DNA from 3 places in the Brevibacillus sp. FSL K6-2834 genome. Region 1 is predicted to be linked to each of the others. Evidence: riboswitches for the same ligand, from Rfam matches in the RefSeq annotation. Region 1 holds a riboswitch; each other region holds the start of a gene.
What was found. Region 1 has a riboswitch for glycine ahead of NST96_RS09085 (sodium:alanine symporter family protein). Riboswitches for the same ligand answer to the same signal wherever they lie in the genome.
Positions count from the first base shown of each region.

Region 1 (4,909 bases):
TTCATACAGCATGTGATCGAAATGGATTTGTGCTTGGTGCCAAGGTAACGCCAGGCAATGTGCATGACAGTCAGGTTTTTGAGGATGTTTTGAATCAAGTGCGAAAGACGTTTGCACAGCCTCAAGCTGTGGCAGTGGACTCGGGATACAAGACGCCTTACATCAGTAAAACACTCCTTGATGACCAGATTCGCCCCGTTATGCCCTACACAAGACCACGCACCAAAGAAGGTTTTTTTAAAAAGCACGAATATGTGTATGATGAATATTTCGACTGCTACATCTGCCCGAACGAGCAAATCTTAACATATGAGACAACAAACAAGGATGGGTACCGTATCTATCGATCAAATTCTCAAGTTTGCCGAAGTTGTCCGTTCTTGAAACAATGCACGGAAAGTAAAGACTACACAAAGAGAGTGAGTCGCCACATCTGGGCTGATTACCTCGAAGAGGTAGACCACCTCCGGCATACCGAGGAAAACAAACAAATCTATAGCAAACGGAAAGAAACGATTGAACGTGTATTCGCTGATATGAAGGAAAAGCATGGCATGCGTTGGACGACCTTACGAGGACTGGAGAAGGTCACGATGCAGGCGATGCTTGTTTTCGCTGCCATGAACTTGAAAAAAATGGCGACCTGGCTATGGAAATCAGGTCGCCAAAAGGTGAACGATCAAAACACCTTCGGTATTTTCATCAAATTATTAAACAAACTCCCTCTGCTGTTCGTTCAGCGAGGGAGTTTGTCTGCAACCTGACCCCCTCATTATGAGGGGGAAAATTTTGGGGTGAGAGCATATTTACTGTGACAGCTTCGACTCCAGAGGCCCATTCAAAAAGCGCTTCGTCTCGGCAACGACCACACCGGAGAGTCCGATCAGGCCGATCAGGTTGGGCACTGCCATCAAGCCGTTCATGATGTCGGAGAGCGTCCAGACCAGATCGAGCTTCATCGTTGCTCCGACAGCGACCATGACTACCCAGACGAATCGGTAGTATTTGGCAGAGCCTTTGCCGAACAAATATTCAAAGCATTTCTCGCCGTAATACGCCCACCCGAGGATGGTGGAGTAGGCAAACAGGATGATGGCAACGGCCAGCACGTAGCTGCCGGCTTGACCGAAGACGCTTTGGAAGGCGTAGGTAGTCGCTTCCACGCCAGACATACCGGTGGACCAGGCTCCCGTAGTGACCAAAGCAAGCCCTGTGATCGTACAGACGAGAATCGTATCAATAAACGTCCCTGTCATGGAAACGAGCGCCTGCTTGGCCGGTTCGTCTGTTTTTGCCGCCGCGGCTGCGATCGGTGCGCTGCCCAGACCGGCCTCGTTGGAGAAGACACCCCTGGCAACCCCTTTTTGGATCGCCATGGCTACGGTCGCTCCCAAAAAGCCGCCTGCAGCCGAAGTGCCGTTAAACGCTCCGTGTACAATGTCTGCCAATGCCTGCGGTACTTGCCCCGCATGAAAGAGCACGACAATGATTCCGGCAACGATATAGAAAAGGGCCATAAACGGCACCATGACGCCGGTGACCTGTCCGATCTTTTTTACGCCGCCGAGGATGACAAAGGCGGTAAAGGCAGCCAGCACAATCCCCGTTGCGACCGGAGGGATCGAGAAGTTCAACTGTACCGCTTCAGCGACGGAATGGGACTGGACCATGTTTCCGATCCCGAAGGAAGCCATTGTTCCAAACAAGGCGAACAAAACAGCGAGCCATTTTTGCTTCAACCCTTTCTCCAAATAGTACATCGGTCCGCCGGAAAAAGTGCCGTCAGCCTGCCGGATGCGGTACTTGACAGCGAGAATCGCTTCGGCGTATTTCGTCGCCATCCCGAACAGAGCTGTGATCCACATCCAGAACAGAGCACCCGGTCCGCCGACCGCGACAGCCGTGGCCACCCCGGCGATATTTCCCATCCCGATCGTTGCCGCAAGCGCGGTCATCAGCGCCTGAAAGTGGTTGATGTCCCCAGCCGCTGTTTGCTCCTGCTGCTTCCCAAAAGCGAGGCGCAGCGCATACCACAGCTTTCTGAACTGCAGCCCTCGAAGGCGGATCGTCAGCATTACCCCAGTGCCGACGAGCAGTATCAGCGTAGGCAGTCCCCACACAAATCCATTCACCATTTCCAACCATTGCATAAGCATGTCCATCTCGGTTTCCCCCTTGCTGTTTTTGAAGAGAAAAAGAAAAAACATTTCACCCGAAAATGAAATGTTCTCTGGAGACGGTCGCAGGACGTACAAAATTACGTAAATAAGAATACAAAAAACCGGCGGCAAACCGCATTTGTTGATGGGCGCAGAAAAGTTTAGCAACATGTAAAATGTTCAACCTTCTGCAACACATAAAAAACTTCGTCATACGAAGAACGAATATCTTCGAGAGAACTGACAGCAAAGCTTTTTATCGACAAATTACTAACCGTTTTTGTATAAGTCCAAGCGTCCACTCTGTCCTTTTACCTGAGAGATTATTCGCCGCGGCGAATTTGCTCCTTCGGTGCCCAATCCTCTTTTTGAAAAAAGAGGGAGTCTCTCCAGAGGCTCGTCCCCATGCAGTTTTACTAGTTTCCTAGACCTGAGAGTTTCGGGAAGGTTCCCTTGCCCCGTCGGTAGACATCTGTCTTCTCCTGAATGGTTCATCCGAACGATATGTGATTTATAAATCAATTATAAGGAGCGAAGCGAGCTTGTCAATGGATTGAAAAAAATTGATCGATCCCCCGCTTCTGGCAGTTCTTGGTCTATTCGACAGCGCTGAGCAATACGTTATATCAATGATGAACATGCCGCCCGAAGCGTCGTGTCAAAAAGAGACAACCTGTGCAAGAGCTGCCATCGAAACGATGCCCCGCCGGGCTGCAAGGGGGGAGTTTTTCATGCTGCATATCGTCGCCTGTATCAAACAGGTGCCGGACACGAAGATCATCAAGATGAACCCGAAGACAAATACGATGGACCGTTCCAGCGCGCCTGCCATTTTGAATCCGTACGATGCGCATGCCGTGGAGGAAGCTGTCCGCTTGAAAAAAAGGTACGGGGGAACAGTTTCCGTCCTGACCATGGGGCCTCCGCCCGCTGTCAAAGCGATCCGGAAATGCATCGAGATCGGTGCGGATGAGGGGTACATGATTACCGACCGGGCCTTTGCCGGGGCAGATACGCTGGCCACCAGCTATGCGCTGACGAAAGCCCTCGAAAAAATTGCCAAGGAAAAGCCGATCGACCTGATCATCTGCGGAAAGATGACGATCGACGGGGATACGGGCCAGGTAGGACCGGGCATTGCCAGACGGCTCGACATCCCGCCTTTGACCAGCGTGAAAAAGGTGGTCGAGGTAAACAAGCAGCAAGGCTATGCCATCGTCCACCGCAAGCTGGAGGACGGCTATGAAGTGATTCAGTCCGCTTTGCCCTGCCTGTTTTCGGTGGAAAAGGAAATCAACGAGGTACCCTATTCGCCGCTGCCCAACATGCTTCGCGCCGCACGCTACCAGCCCGTAATCTGGGCGGTCAGCGATCTGGAGGACGTCGACAGGACACTGCTGGGTCTCAAAGGCTCCCCGACGATTGTGGCCAAGGTCTGGCCTCCGGAAAAGCCAAAAGGCGGCGAAATGCTGGAGGGATCGGCACAGCAGCAGGTTGAGCGATTGATGGAAATTTTGCAGCAGAAACAAGAGCTCTTTGCAGGGAAGGAGGCACGGGCATGAATCTGGACGAGTACAAAGGCGTGTGGGTATTCCTCGAACACCAGGACGGGAAAATCGTGCCTGTCTCCCTGGAGCTTTTGGGAGCGGGGCGAAAGCTGGCAGACAAGCGGGGAGTACCCCTGGCCGGCATACTGATTGGAGAGGGAGTTCGGCAGTTGGCCGCGACCGCGTTTCACTACGGTGCCGATACGGTCTATCTCTACGATGATCCCGTTTTCCGGGATTACCGGACCGAATCGTACATGCGTGCAGTCATTGCTTGCGTAGAAAAGCACAAGCCGGAAACGATCCTGTACGGTGCGACCTCGACGGGCAAGGACCTCGCCAGCGCGGTTGCCACCGATCTGGAGACAGGGCTGACTGCGGATACGACGATGCTCGATGTGGATGAGGCGACAGGGCTTTTGGAAGCGAGCCGGCCCGCATTCGGCGGCAACATCATGGCCACGATTCTCTGCAAAAAGCACCGGCCGCAAATGGCCACGGTGCGGCCGAAGGTCATGAAAGCGCTCCCGATCGACACCAGCCGCAAAGGAGAGCTCATCGAGGAATCCATCCCGTTGCGGGAGGAAGACATTCGGACCAAGGTGCTGAAGATCGTCCGGGAAACGCAGACAAAAATCCGCCTGGACGAGGCTGACATTATCGTCGCAGGGGGCAAGGGGCTCGGCAGCAAGGAAGGCTTTCAGCTCATCCATCGCCTGGCCGAGGCGATCGGAGGCACTGTAGGGGCGAGCCGGGATGCCGTCGAGGCGGGATGGATCGATCACGCCCACCAGGTAGGCCAAACCGGGGTGACAGTCACGCCCAAGCTGTATGTTGCCATTGGCATTTCCGGAGCGATCCAGCATCTGGTCGGCATGCAGAACTCCGGCCTGATCATTGCCATCAACAAAGACCCGCAGGCGCCCATTTTCCAATCCTGTCATTACGGCATTGCCGGGGATGCATTCGAGATCGTTCCGATGCTGATCGACGCGCTCCAGGTGACGGCTGGCAAGGAGGTACAGTATGGCGGAAAAATTTGATGTCATTGTCGTGGGAGCGGGGCCGGCCGGTACGTCCTGCGCGTATACGCTGGCAAAGGCGGGTGTCAACGTCCTGCTCCTCGAGCGGGGCGAGTATCCGGGCTCCAAAAACGTGATGGGCGGCGTCTTGTACCGCAAAATGATGGAGGATATTATCCCC
Region 1 is NZ_CP151945.1:1,840,866-1,845,774, forward strand. It holds gene NST96_RS09080 (IS1182 family transposase) at 1-764, shown strand, start outside; gene NST96_RS09085 (sodium:alanine symporter family protein) at 807-2,162, opposite strand; glycine riboswitch at 2,453-2,562, opposite strand; gene NST96_RS09090 (electron transfer flavoprotein subunit beta/FixA family protein) at 2,891-3,721, shown strand; gene NST96_RS09095 (electron transfer flavoprotein subunit alpha/FixB family protein) at 3,718-4,749, shown strand; gene NST96_RS09100 (FAD-dependent oxidoreductase) at 4,733-4,909, shown strand, end outside.

Region 2 (4,909 bases), 2.1 Mb from region 1:
TGCCGTTTCCTTTATGCATGTTCTGCCGTTCGGTCTGTCGATGATGCTGCTTGTGGGAATAACGATGGCGATGACCAACATCCCTTTGATCACCTACATTCAGACCATCGTCCCCGCCCACATGTTGGGCAGAGTCATGTCTTTGCTGACAACGATGTCCATCGGACTCGGTCCGGTCAGCTATGCCCTTTGCTCATTTCTGCTTGAAACAAAGATGTTGGAAGCCGGTACGCTGCTTCTCGTCGGCGGAATTGCTGTCGGCTTGCTCGGGATGAGTCTGATCCTGTTTCGCCACTTTAGGGAGGCGGAGCAGCATCCGCTATGGGCTCAGCAAGGTGCCAAAAAGCAGCAGGAGCAAGAAAAACCGCAAACCACGCTGTCTGTTTGACCGGGGCAAGGGAGGCAGGCGCGTTCGGGGCGTTTGGGGCGTTTGGAGCCTTTGGAGCGTTCAGAGCGTTCAAAGCGTTCGGGGCGTTCAGAGCGTTCTGCGCGCCCGGCACACACGCTCCCCTCCTGCCTCTTTCCATCACCTGCAAAAAGAAAAACGCCCGATCCGCATTGGATTGGGCATTTTCGCTTTAGGACGTCTTCCACTTCGCCAATTCGGACGGGAATTTGTCGTTCAATACTTTGATGTAGGTCCCTTTCATCCCGAGAGAACGGGATTCCAGCACACCTGCACTGGCAAGCTTTCTGAGCGCGTTGACGATGACGGAACGGGTCAGTCCGGCCTGATCGGCCAACTGGCTTGCGACGAGCAGGCCTTCTTTGGCATCGAGCTGTTCCATGATTTTTTCGATGGCGATTTGCTCACTGTAGGAAAGGGAGGAAAGCGCGATTTTGGCAAAGGTCTTGTCGCGAACTTCATTTTCAATTTGTTCCGTGCGCTGACGGACAATTTTCATGCCGATTACGGTTGCCCCGATTTCGGCCAGGATCAGATCCTCTGTTTCAAAAGTGCCGTAAGCCCGCAGCAATACGAGGGTACCCAAACGGCTTCCGCCTGCGTTGATCGGAACGATGGTCGTCATCATTTGCGGGAAGAGCGGCAACAGCTCCTCTGGTACCATGCTGTACGGGCTTTGTACCCCCTCATTGGCCAGAGACTGATTGACTTCCAAAAGCTTTTGATTGTAGCCGTATGGCAGCATTGCGCCTGACCGGCCGTCCTGCCCCTGTCCGATGCCAAAATCCTCCCGAACCCCGTTTCCGAGAATCGTCCCGTCTGCCGTCACGATGTAGACGTTCGCGCCAATCACATCAGCCAGCAGCCGAGCCAGATCATGATACCCTACCCCGCTTCCTCCCATCGTCTTTTGCAGCATGACGTTAATCCTTCTAGTTTTCTCCAGTAAATTCATTCCATTTTTTCCTCCTTGCGGTTATGTATAGTCGCAGTATTGTCAGAAAAATCCCGGCTTATACATGCAAATCAAAAAATAGACAATAAAAGAACAGGCCCCTTATGGTTTATGCCATAAAGGACCTGTCCGTTCCACCATTCCCGCAGGAGCCGCTTCCTACTCTTCTGAAACAAACGCCATGTACTGTTCTGCAGAAAGCAATTCGCTTACTTCCGCCGGGTTGCTCAATTTGTAAATCATCGCCAGCCTCCGTCAGCGCAAAACTGAAGCGCGACTGTAAAGCGGATAGGCAGCACATAACTGACTGATCGTATCTCGAACGGACGGATCTCCTTTTCCTTTCAGAACAGCAGCAATCGATCGTCCGATGGTCTTCATTTCCGCTTCTTTCATGCCCCTTGTGGTGGCAGCGGCAGTGCCGATGCGAATCCCGCTGGTGACAAACGGGCTTTCCGGATCAAACGGAATCGTGTTTTTGTTGACAGTGATGCCCGCTTCTTCCAACAGCCGCTCCGCTTCCTTTCCTGTCAGTCCGAAGACGCGAACGTCGAGAAGCAGCAGGTGATTGTCCGTGCCCCCCGAAACCAGTCTCGCTCCTTCTTCGAGCAAGGTCTCGGCGAGAGCCTTTGCGTTTTTCACCACTTGCTCCGCGTAGCTCTTGAACTCGGGCTGCAGCGCTTCTTTAAAAGAGACTGCCTTTGCCGCTATGATATGCATCAGCGGCCCGCCCTGAATACCTGGGAATATCGCTTTGTTTACGCCCTTTGCGATCTCCTCGTCATTCGTTAACACAATGCCGCCGCGCGGTCCTCTCAGCGTCTTATGCGTGGTACTTGTCACGACGTCAGCATGGGGAACGGGCGAAGGATGCACGCCCGCCGCCACCAAGCCGGCGATATGAGCCATGTCTACCATCAGCTTTGCTCCTGCCTGCTCGGCGATCTCGCGAAAGCGGGCGAAATCAAGCGTCCGCGAATAGGCGCTGCCGCCTGCGATGATGATCTTCGGCTTTTCCCGGCGGGCAATCGCTTCCACTTCGTCATAATCGATCAGGTGATCCTCTTCGCGGACCCCGTATGCCACGACATTAAACCACTTTCCCGAGAGGCTGACCGGACTTCCATGCGTCAGATGGCCACCGTGCGACAGATTCATTCCCATGAAGGTATCTCCCGGCTGCAGCAGCGAAAAGAACACGGCCGTGTTCGCCTGTGCGCCGGAGTGAGGCTGGACATTGGCATAGGCTGCTCCAAACAGCTTCGATACTCGCTCGATCGCCAAGCGTTCGACTACATCCACGTGCTCGCAGCCGCCGTAATACCGCTTTCCGGGATAGCCTTCCGCATACTTGTTGGTCAGAACCGATCCCATGGCGTCCAAAACGTCCTGACTCACAAAGTTTTCCGATGCGATCAACTCCAGCGTCCCGAGCTGGCGCTGGCGTTCCGCTTCGATCGCTTCAAAAATTTCCTTGTCGTGATCCTGCAAGCTCATCGATATTCCTCCCTTGGCTCCCATCTTTCCCGAACGCAAAAAAGGACAAGGGAAAGATAGATAGCACGTAATCTACCTCTCCTCTGTCCTTTTACCTGAGAGTTTAACTCCTGACACGGGAGTCTTCCCCTTGGGTGGCTGTTCGCTCTCTCCAGAGGTGCGTCCAATTGTGGTACCTTGTACCTGAGAGATTCTTTCCCAAGGATTTTTGGGACTTGCTCCTTCGGTGCCGGGCGCTTCGGTCCGGTCTCTCCCACAATCGTCATCCGCTCTATGCAATTACTTCGAATCATACGTCAAGGGATTCAACATTGTCAATAATATTTCGAATAGAATATCAATTGTTCTTGAGAATGATCCAGTCTGCGGCCTGTCGCCCAAAATGGGTAGTCGCCCTAACACCGAAAGGCCCGCCCGTAAATACGATAGCAGGGAACCCATTCAAACAAAGGAGGATGCTTGCATGAGTAGTCTGTTCAAGAGCGGCGGGTTTAACGGTATCGGTCTTATTCTGGTGCTGTTTATTCTGCTCTCGATTGTCGGATGTTCGGAAGATTGTTAGCAAAGATTGCAAACCGTTCGCTTCTTCATGGATGATTGATTGGGCAGACCGTGGGCGAGCTCCCATATCGTTATAAAAACGCGGGAATTGAACTGCACCTCCAAATGTTAGCTGTGCCTAACAAATGGGGTGCCGTTCACACTCCCGCGTGTTTTTGTCAAATGCGTATTGGTTTTTTCAGAGCGTGGCTTGGCCTTTTGCTAGTGAATATTCCGACGGATGATTTCTTCGATCCCTTCGGCAATCGCCGAGACCGGTCGATGCAAATCAGCCTGGGTCAGCCGGAAACGGGCGTAGCGTTCGTCCAGATTGAAGGCTTCCTGAAAGGCTCCCAGAAAACCGCGAGCTCGTTTGTCCATTTCCAGAAGAACCTCCAGTTCTCCCTCCTTCAAATAAAAGACGGCCTCCAGCTCCTCCAGTCGGCTGCGGTAGGGGCCTGTCGGACGGAACTCAAACTCCTGCACAAACGGGTAAGAGCGCCCGAGATGACGATTGTATTCGCAATCCACTTTGAATAATTGAAAGCCGAGAGACTGAATCGCGTCCAGCACTTTTTCCATCAGCGGATGCGGCCGAACCTCGATGAAGTCTGAATCTCCCGGATCGATGGCATTTTTAATGTCCAGTCCGGTACGCAGGTACACAGGCTGCCGTCCCATCGTAAGCGGAGTCTCGTACGGAAGCTGGAAGGAAAACGGAATGACCTTCTTTTCCTTCGGGTTCAGCACGAACCGTTCAGAAAGACGGTACTTGCCGAGCGTGCATTCTTCCTTTACCTTGCGATCATTTGCCTCGCGCTCATAATGCGTGACGACGTACATATAAATTTCGTCCACATCCTGTGCAACATCGCCACCTGTGATGTGGACCTCACCTCTTACCCATTCTCCCGGGATCAACGAATCGTTCTCCAGGCGGGCATCTACTTGGGCAGCCCCGATACCTACGCTTGCCAACAGCTTTTTAAACATTGACATGGACTCATTCTCCCCTTACCAACGCATCGATTGCCTTGCTTTTTCATGCAGTGAGAAGCTTCTGTACCTTTTATACGGCGGGTCGCAATAAAAGTTTCGCTGCCGAAAATAGATTTCCCGATCTTCATATATCCTCGCGTTTTACTTCAGCAGTCACGAACAAGTGGAGAATCCGGCTGATCGCCACCGTTTTGACGCGCACCTCGACCATCGTTCCTTCGATGATGTACTCTCTTCTCCGCAGCATTTCATGGAGCATCTCCTGGACTTCTGCCACCTGCTCGACTTTTTTTCCTTTCAGGGAAGCCAAGTCTTTTTCCAACTGCCTTGTCATTTGCAGTTGAATCGTTTCATGCAGCTTTGAATCCAGGACGGTGACCCGAATCTCATCGATGACCACCTCTTGTTTTCTCCGGGCCACTTTTTCCGACTGCTTCAAGCTCTGATTTTCCTCCATCAGCTTTTCGTTCAGCAGTTCCAGACTGCGCTTGACAAGCATCATCTGCTCCATT
Region 2 is NZ_CP151945.1:3,968,885-3,973,793, forward strand. It holds gene NST96_RS19715 (MFS transporter) at 1-388, shown strand, start outside; gene codY (GTP-sensing pleiotropic transcriptional regulator CodY) at 579-1,361, opposite strand; gene glyA (serine hydroxymethyltransferase) at 1,617-2,858, opposite strand; glycine riboswitch at 3,019-3,124, opposite strand; gene yjcZ (sporulation protein YjcZ) at 3,322-3,420, shown strand; gene NST96_RS19735 (sporulation protein) at 3,621-4,397, opposite strand; gene NST96_RS19740 (hypothetical protein) at 4,522-4,909, opposite strand, start outside.
Region 2: linked by a shared signal. The riboswitch ahead of glyA (serine hydroxymethyltransferase) and the one ahead of NST96_RS09085 (sodium:alanine symporter family protein) in region 1 are both predicted to bind glycine.

Region 3 (4,909 bases), 500 kb from region 1:
GACGATCCGGCCGGGCATTTTGCGCATCAGCTTGGAGGTGGTGGCCAAATACCCGCAGTGCGGTCCACCGAATGAAGCGAAAATTCCGAATGGCTGCATATCGCCAACAACGATGTCTGCGCCCAAACGTCCCGGCGCTTCCAACACGCCGAGCGAGAGCGGATTGGAGGAAACGATCAGAAGCGCTCCTTTTCCATGTGCAATCGGCTCAATGGAGGACAGGTCTTCTACTTGACCGAAAAAGTTCGGGTATTGAACGATGACAGCTGCCGTCTGGTCGTCAACAAGCGCGTCCAGTGCTGCCGTGTCGGTTCCATTGTCCTTCAGGTCTGCTTCCACGACCTCTACGCCTTGGCCGTACGCGTATGTTTTCAGCACGCTCCGCGCTTCCGGATGGACGGAACGGGAAACCACGACCTTGCTCTTGTTCGTGTGGCCTGCCGCCATCATTGCTGCCTCTGCCAAAGAAGTAGCGCCGTCGTACATCGAGGAGTTGGCCACTTCCATGCCCGTCATTTCGCATACCATCGTCTGAAACTCAAAAATAGCCTGCAGCTCCCCTTGGCTGATTTCCGGCTGATACGGGGTGTATGCGGTAAAAAATTCGCCCCGCAGCAGCATGTGGTTGACGACACTCGGGATATGATGCTGGTACACACCCGCTCCCAGGAAGTTTGCATGCGTACTGAAGTTGGCGTTTTTATTAGCAAGACCGGAAAAATATTTGACCAGCTCCGGTTCGGACAGAGCCTCGGGAATTTGCAGGGAACCTTTGAAACGAACTTCTTCCGGAATATCCGCGAACAGCTCTTCCACCCGGGAAATGCCCAGGGTGTCCAACATCTCGCGTTTATCCTGATCGGTTTGAGGCAGGTAACGGTATTTCACGAACGTTGTCCTCCTTGTTTATCGGATCTTGGATTGGTTGGTTTACTTTTTGGGACGTTTGTAGAACGGTGTGGCTGCCACGACAGCCTTCAGCCGCTTGCCGCGAATTTCTACTTCCAGTTCGGTGCCTACAGCTGCATACTCGGATTTGATCAGCGCGAGTCCCACATTCTTTTTCAACGTCGGAGACTGAGTGCCCGTCGTAACCTCGCCGATCTGCTCTTCCCCGACAAAAACAGGGTAATGCGTACGCGGGATGCCGCGGTCGATCATTTCAATCCCAACGAGCTTGCGGGGAGCGCCGTTTTCCTTTTGCGCCTTGAGGGCTTCCTGTCCGATGAACGGCACTTCTTTGTCTACCTTTACTGCAAAGCCGATACCCGCTTCGATCGGCGAGATGTCTTTGCCGAGCTCTTGACCGTAGAGCGGCAGCTTCGCTTCAAAACGAAGCGTGTCCCTGGCGCCGAGGCCGCATGGTACCAGCCCTTCCGGCTTGCCGACCTCGAGGAGGCGGTCCCATAGCTGAATCGCTTTGTCGCTGTCCAGGTAGATCTCAAATCCGTCTTCTCCGGTATAGCCGGTGCGCGAAACGAGAGTCGCAATGCCGTCGATCACGACATTCCGCTTGAAACGGAAAACACCGATTTCCGTCAGGTTCGTGTCGGTCAGCTTTTGCAGGATCGATTCGGCAAGCGGCCCCTGGATCGCCAGCTGTGCTGTTTGCGGTGAGATATTCTCGATCTGTACACCCTCGCTCAGATGCTGCTGCATCCATGCGTAGTCCTTGTCGATATTTCCCGCGTTAATCACCAAGAGGTAGTGATCGTCGGCGTATTTGTAGACAAGAAGGTCGTCCACCGTGCCCCCGTCCGGATAGCAGAACACGCTGTATTGCGCTTGCCCTGCTTCCAGCTTGGAAAGATCGTTGGTTGTAAGGCGTTGCAGGTAGAGATAGGCTCCCTCCCCTTTTACCTCAACCTCTCCCATATGAGAGACGTCAAACAAGCCTGCTTTCGTCCGCACTGCTTCATGCTCCTGCGTGATACTGGAAAATTGCACGGGCAAATCCCATCCGCCGAAATCAATCGTTTTGGCCCCGTATTTTTCATAGACAGGGAACAGCGGCGTGCGTTTCAGTGTCGTCATTTCGGGCACCTCCTGTTTTTTTCATGCAAAAAAGGACAGAACAAGAGAAATGAATACGCCAAATAAGGCGCCCATTTCTCCTCCTCTGTCCTTGGTACCTGAGAGTTGCCTCGCTTGATGCGAGCCGTTCCTTTGGCATCGCTTGCAAGTTTCCCCTTTGGTGGCTCCCGAAGAAGCTCTCTCCAGAGATGCGTCCAGTAGAGGTACTTTTGCCTGAGAGATTCACCATACCCGGCTTGCTCCTTCGGCGCTGCCTTACAAGCAGTCTCTCCCTGCTACTTTCATTCGCGGTGGATACTGGGTGATACATAAATGTTCCAAATACATTCCATACTAGTTGAATGAACTCCTTCTTTATCCTACCACGTGAGCGCATTCTTGAAAATATGCAAATTGCGAATTAACTCGGAAAATCACTAACAAATTTTTTGATCAAAAAGAATAACGTTCACCTTTGATTTACGATATAGCATTTTCATGACAAAACCCCAAAGCGGAGGTAGTCATATGCCGAACGTTCCCGTTTCCTTCGATACCGATTGGATGGATTTGCTAAATGAACGAATGAAGCAGGACGGCCCCTGGGACAAATGGGAGCTGTTCCAGCTTACTTTGGAAGCCGAAGAGGCGATGGCTATCCGCGAGTTTGACCAGCTTCAGTGCTTGCAATACCTGCCTACGCTCCAACCGTTTCCCCATCAGCTGCAGACGGCGGAGCGCGTTTTGAACGAAATGCGCGGCAGGGCCATTCTCGCTGACGAGGTGGGCCTGGGCAAAACAATCGAAGCCGGGCTGATCATGAAAGAGTACATGATCCGCGGGCTGGCGAAAAAAATACTTATCCTCGTGCCGGCATCGCTCGTAATCCAGTGGACGAAAGAATTGAATCAAAAATTCGGCATACCCGCTGTCGCCCAAAAGAAGGAGTATATGTGGCGGCAATACGACGTCGTGGTTGCCTCGATCGATACAGCCAAACGCGATCCCCACCGCCGTCACGTCCTGGACATCGATTACGACATGCTGATCATTGACGAAGCCCATAAGCTGAAAAACAAAAAAACGCGCAACTACCAGTTCGTCAAGGAGATTCGCAAAAAATACTGCCTGCTGCTGACCGCTACTCCGATCCAGAACGAGATGGATGAGCTCTACAATCTGATCAACCTCTTAAAGCCCGGCCATCTCGGACACACGTCCAGCTTCTCCACAACCTATGTGGAAGGCAAGCGGCAGGCAAAAAACAATGAGCAGCTCAAGACCGAACTGGACAAAGTGATGATCCGGAACAGACGCAGCGACGGAGGCGTGCATTTCACCAGCAGACGCGTCCAGTCCATTCCGATCGAGCTTTCCCCCGAGGAAGCCGCGTTGTATCAGGGCGTAACGCGCTTCGTCAAAGAACAGTATCACACCGGATCGGGCGGCTATAACTCGCTTGCGTTGATCACGCTGCAGCGCGAGGTTTGCTCCAGCCGGGAAGCCGCCTTTCTCACGCTCTACAACATGCATCAACGGGCAGCAGAAGACTCCCCTGTCCGCGCGGAAATCATGGAGCTCGTCGAGATGATCAAGAAAATCGAGTCACATTCCAAAGCTGCCAAGGCAGTCGAGCTCATTCAGCAAATCAACGACAAGGTCATCATCTTTACCGAGTACCGGGCCACGCAAAACTACTTGCAAAAATACTTGCACGATCACGGCATCACCTCTGTTCCGTTTCGCGGAGGATTCAAACGGAGCAAAAAGGACTGGATGACCGAGCTGTTTCAAAATCGCGCACAGGTATTGATCGCCACGGAAGCCGGCGGCGAGGGGATCAACCTGCAGTTCTGCAATCAGGTCATCAATTATGACATGCCCTGGAATCCGATGCGGGTCGAGCAGCGGATCGGCCGGGTCCATCGCTTGGGCCAGCAGCGGGACGTACACATCTACAATTTGTCTACAGTAGGCACCATCGAAGAGCATATCCTCCAGCTCCTCTATGAAAAAATCGACCTGTTTGAAATGGTGATCGGCGAGCTCGATGACATCGTCGAACGGCTGAACCTCAAGCAATCCCTGGAGGAAAATCTGATCAGCATCATCATGGACTCTTCGTCGGAGAAAGAGATGGCTCTCAAGCTGGACAACATGGGCCAAGCCATCCGTGCCATGCGGTTGGCCAGGAAAACCAAGGAGCCGCTGCCGGAAACAGCCGAACAGTAAGCTCATCTTGCAACCTGCAGTCTCGGGAGGGATAGAACGATGAACCAGCAGCGAGTCCGCAAGTATGTGGAGCAGTACTTGTCCGCCTTTTCTTCACACATCATGGAGACACATCCAGATTTTCTGACTGTCAAACTGCCGGTCGAGGTAGACAAGGATATCGGAAACCGCCCTTTCTACTGGAGCTGGGTCGAAAAGATGAACCTGCCCTACCAGCCGCTGGTGCTGACTTTTTGCTTCGATCCAGACCGCATGCCGGACGACAGGCGGGCGGAGCATTTGCATTTGGGCGCAGCTCGTCTGCAGCAGATTTTTCAGTCGACGCGCAAACACGGCAGCTTTGTCTGCATGTACGAAACGCTGCCGCAAACCCGCGCTCAAGCCTCTTCCCGCCAATCGGTGCCGCTGGTCCCCTGGCTTGGGGTGAATTGGAAGGTCTCATTTATTTGCGACAAAAAGCGTGATCTCATCCTGCATTTCGGGGTGAATTTACACCAGCCGCACATCGTACGGGACTTTTATCCGTTCCTGCTGCAGCGTCAACTTGCCCCCTCCATCCCGGATTATCACTATACGCTTGACCGCCGCATTACGATCAGCCAGGCGTTTGCGATGATGGAAGCAGAGATCCGCCGCATTCTGGCTCAGGAAGACCAGACATGGG
Region 3 is NZ_CP151945.1:2,342,012-2,346,920, reverse strand. It holds gene gcvPA (aminomethyl-transferring glycine dehydrogenase subunit GcvPA) at 1-888, opposite strand, end outside; gene gcvT (glycine cleavage system aminomethyltransferase GcvT) at 931-2,034, opposite strand; glycine riboswitch at 2,226-2,319, opposite strand; gene NST96_RS11575 (SNF2-related protein) at 2,542-4,245, shown strand; gene NST96_RS11570 (YqhG family protein) at 4,285-4,909, shown strand, end outside.
Region 3: linked by a shared signal. The riboswitch ahead of gcvT (glycine cleavage system aminomethyltransferase GcvT) and the one ahead of NST96_RS09085 (sodium:alanine symporter family protein) in region 1 are both predicted to bind glycine.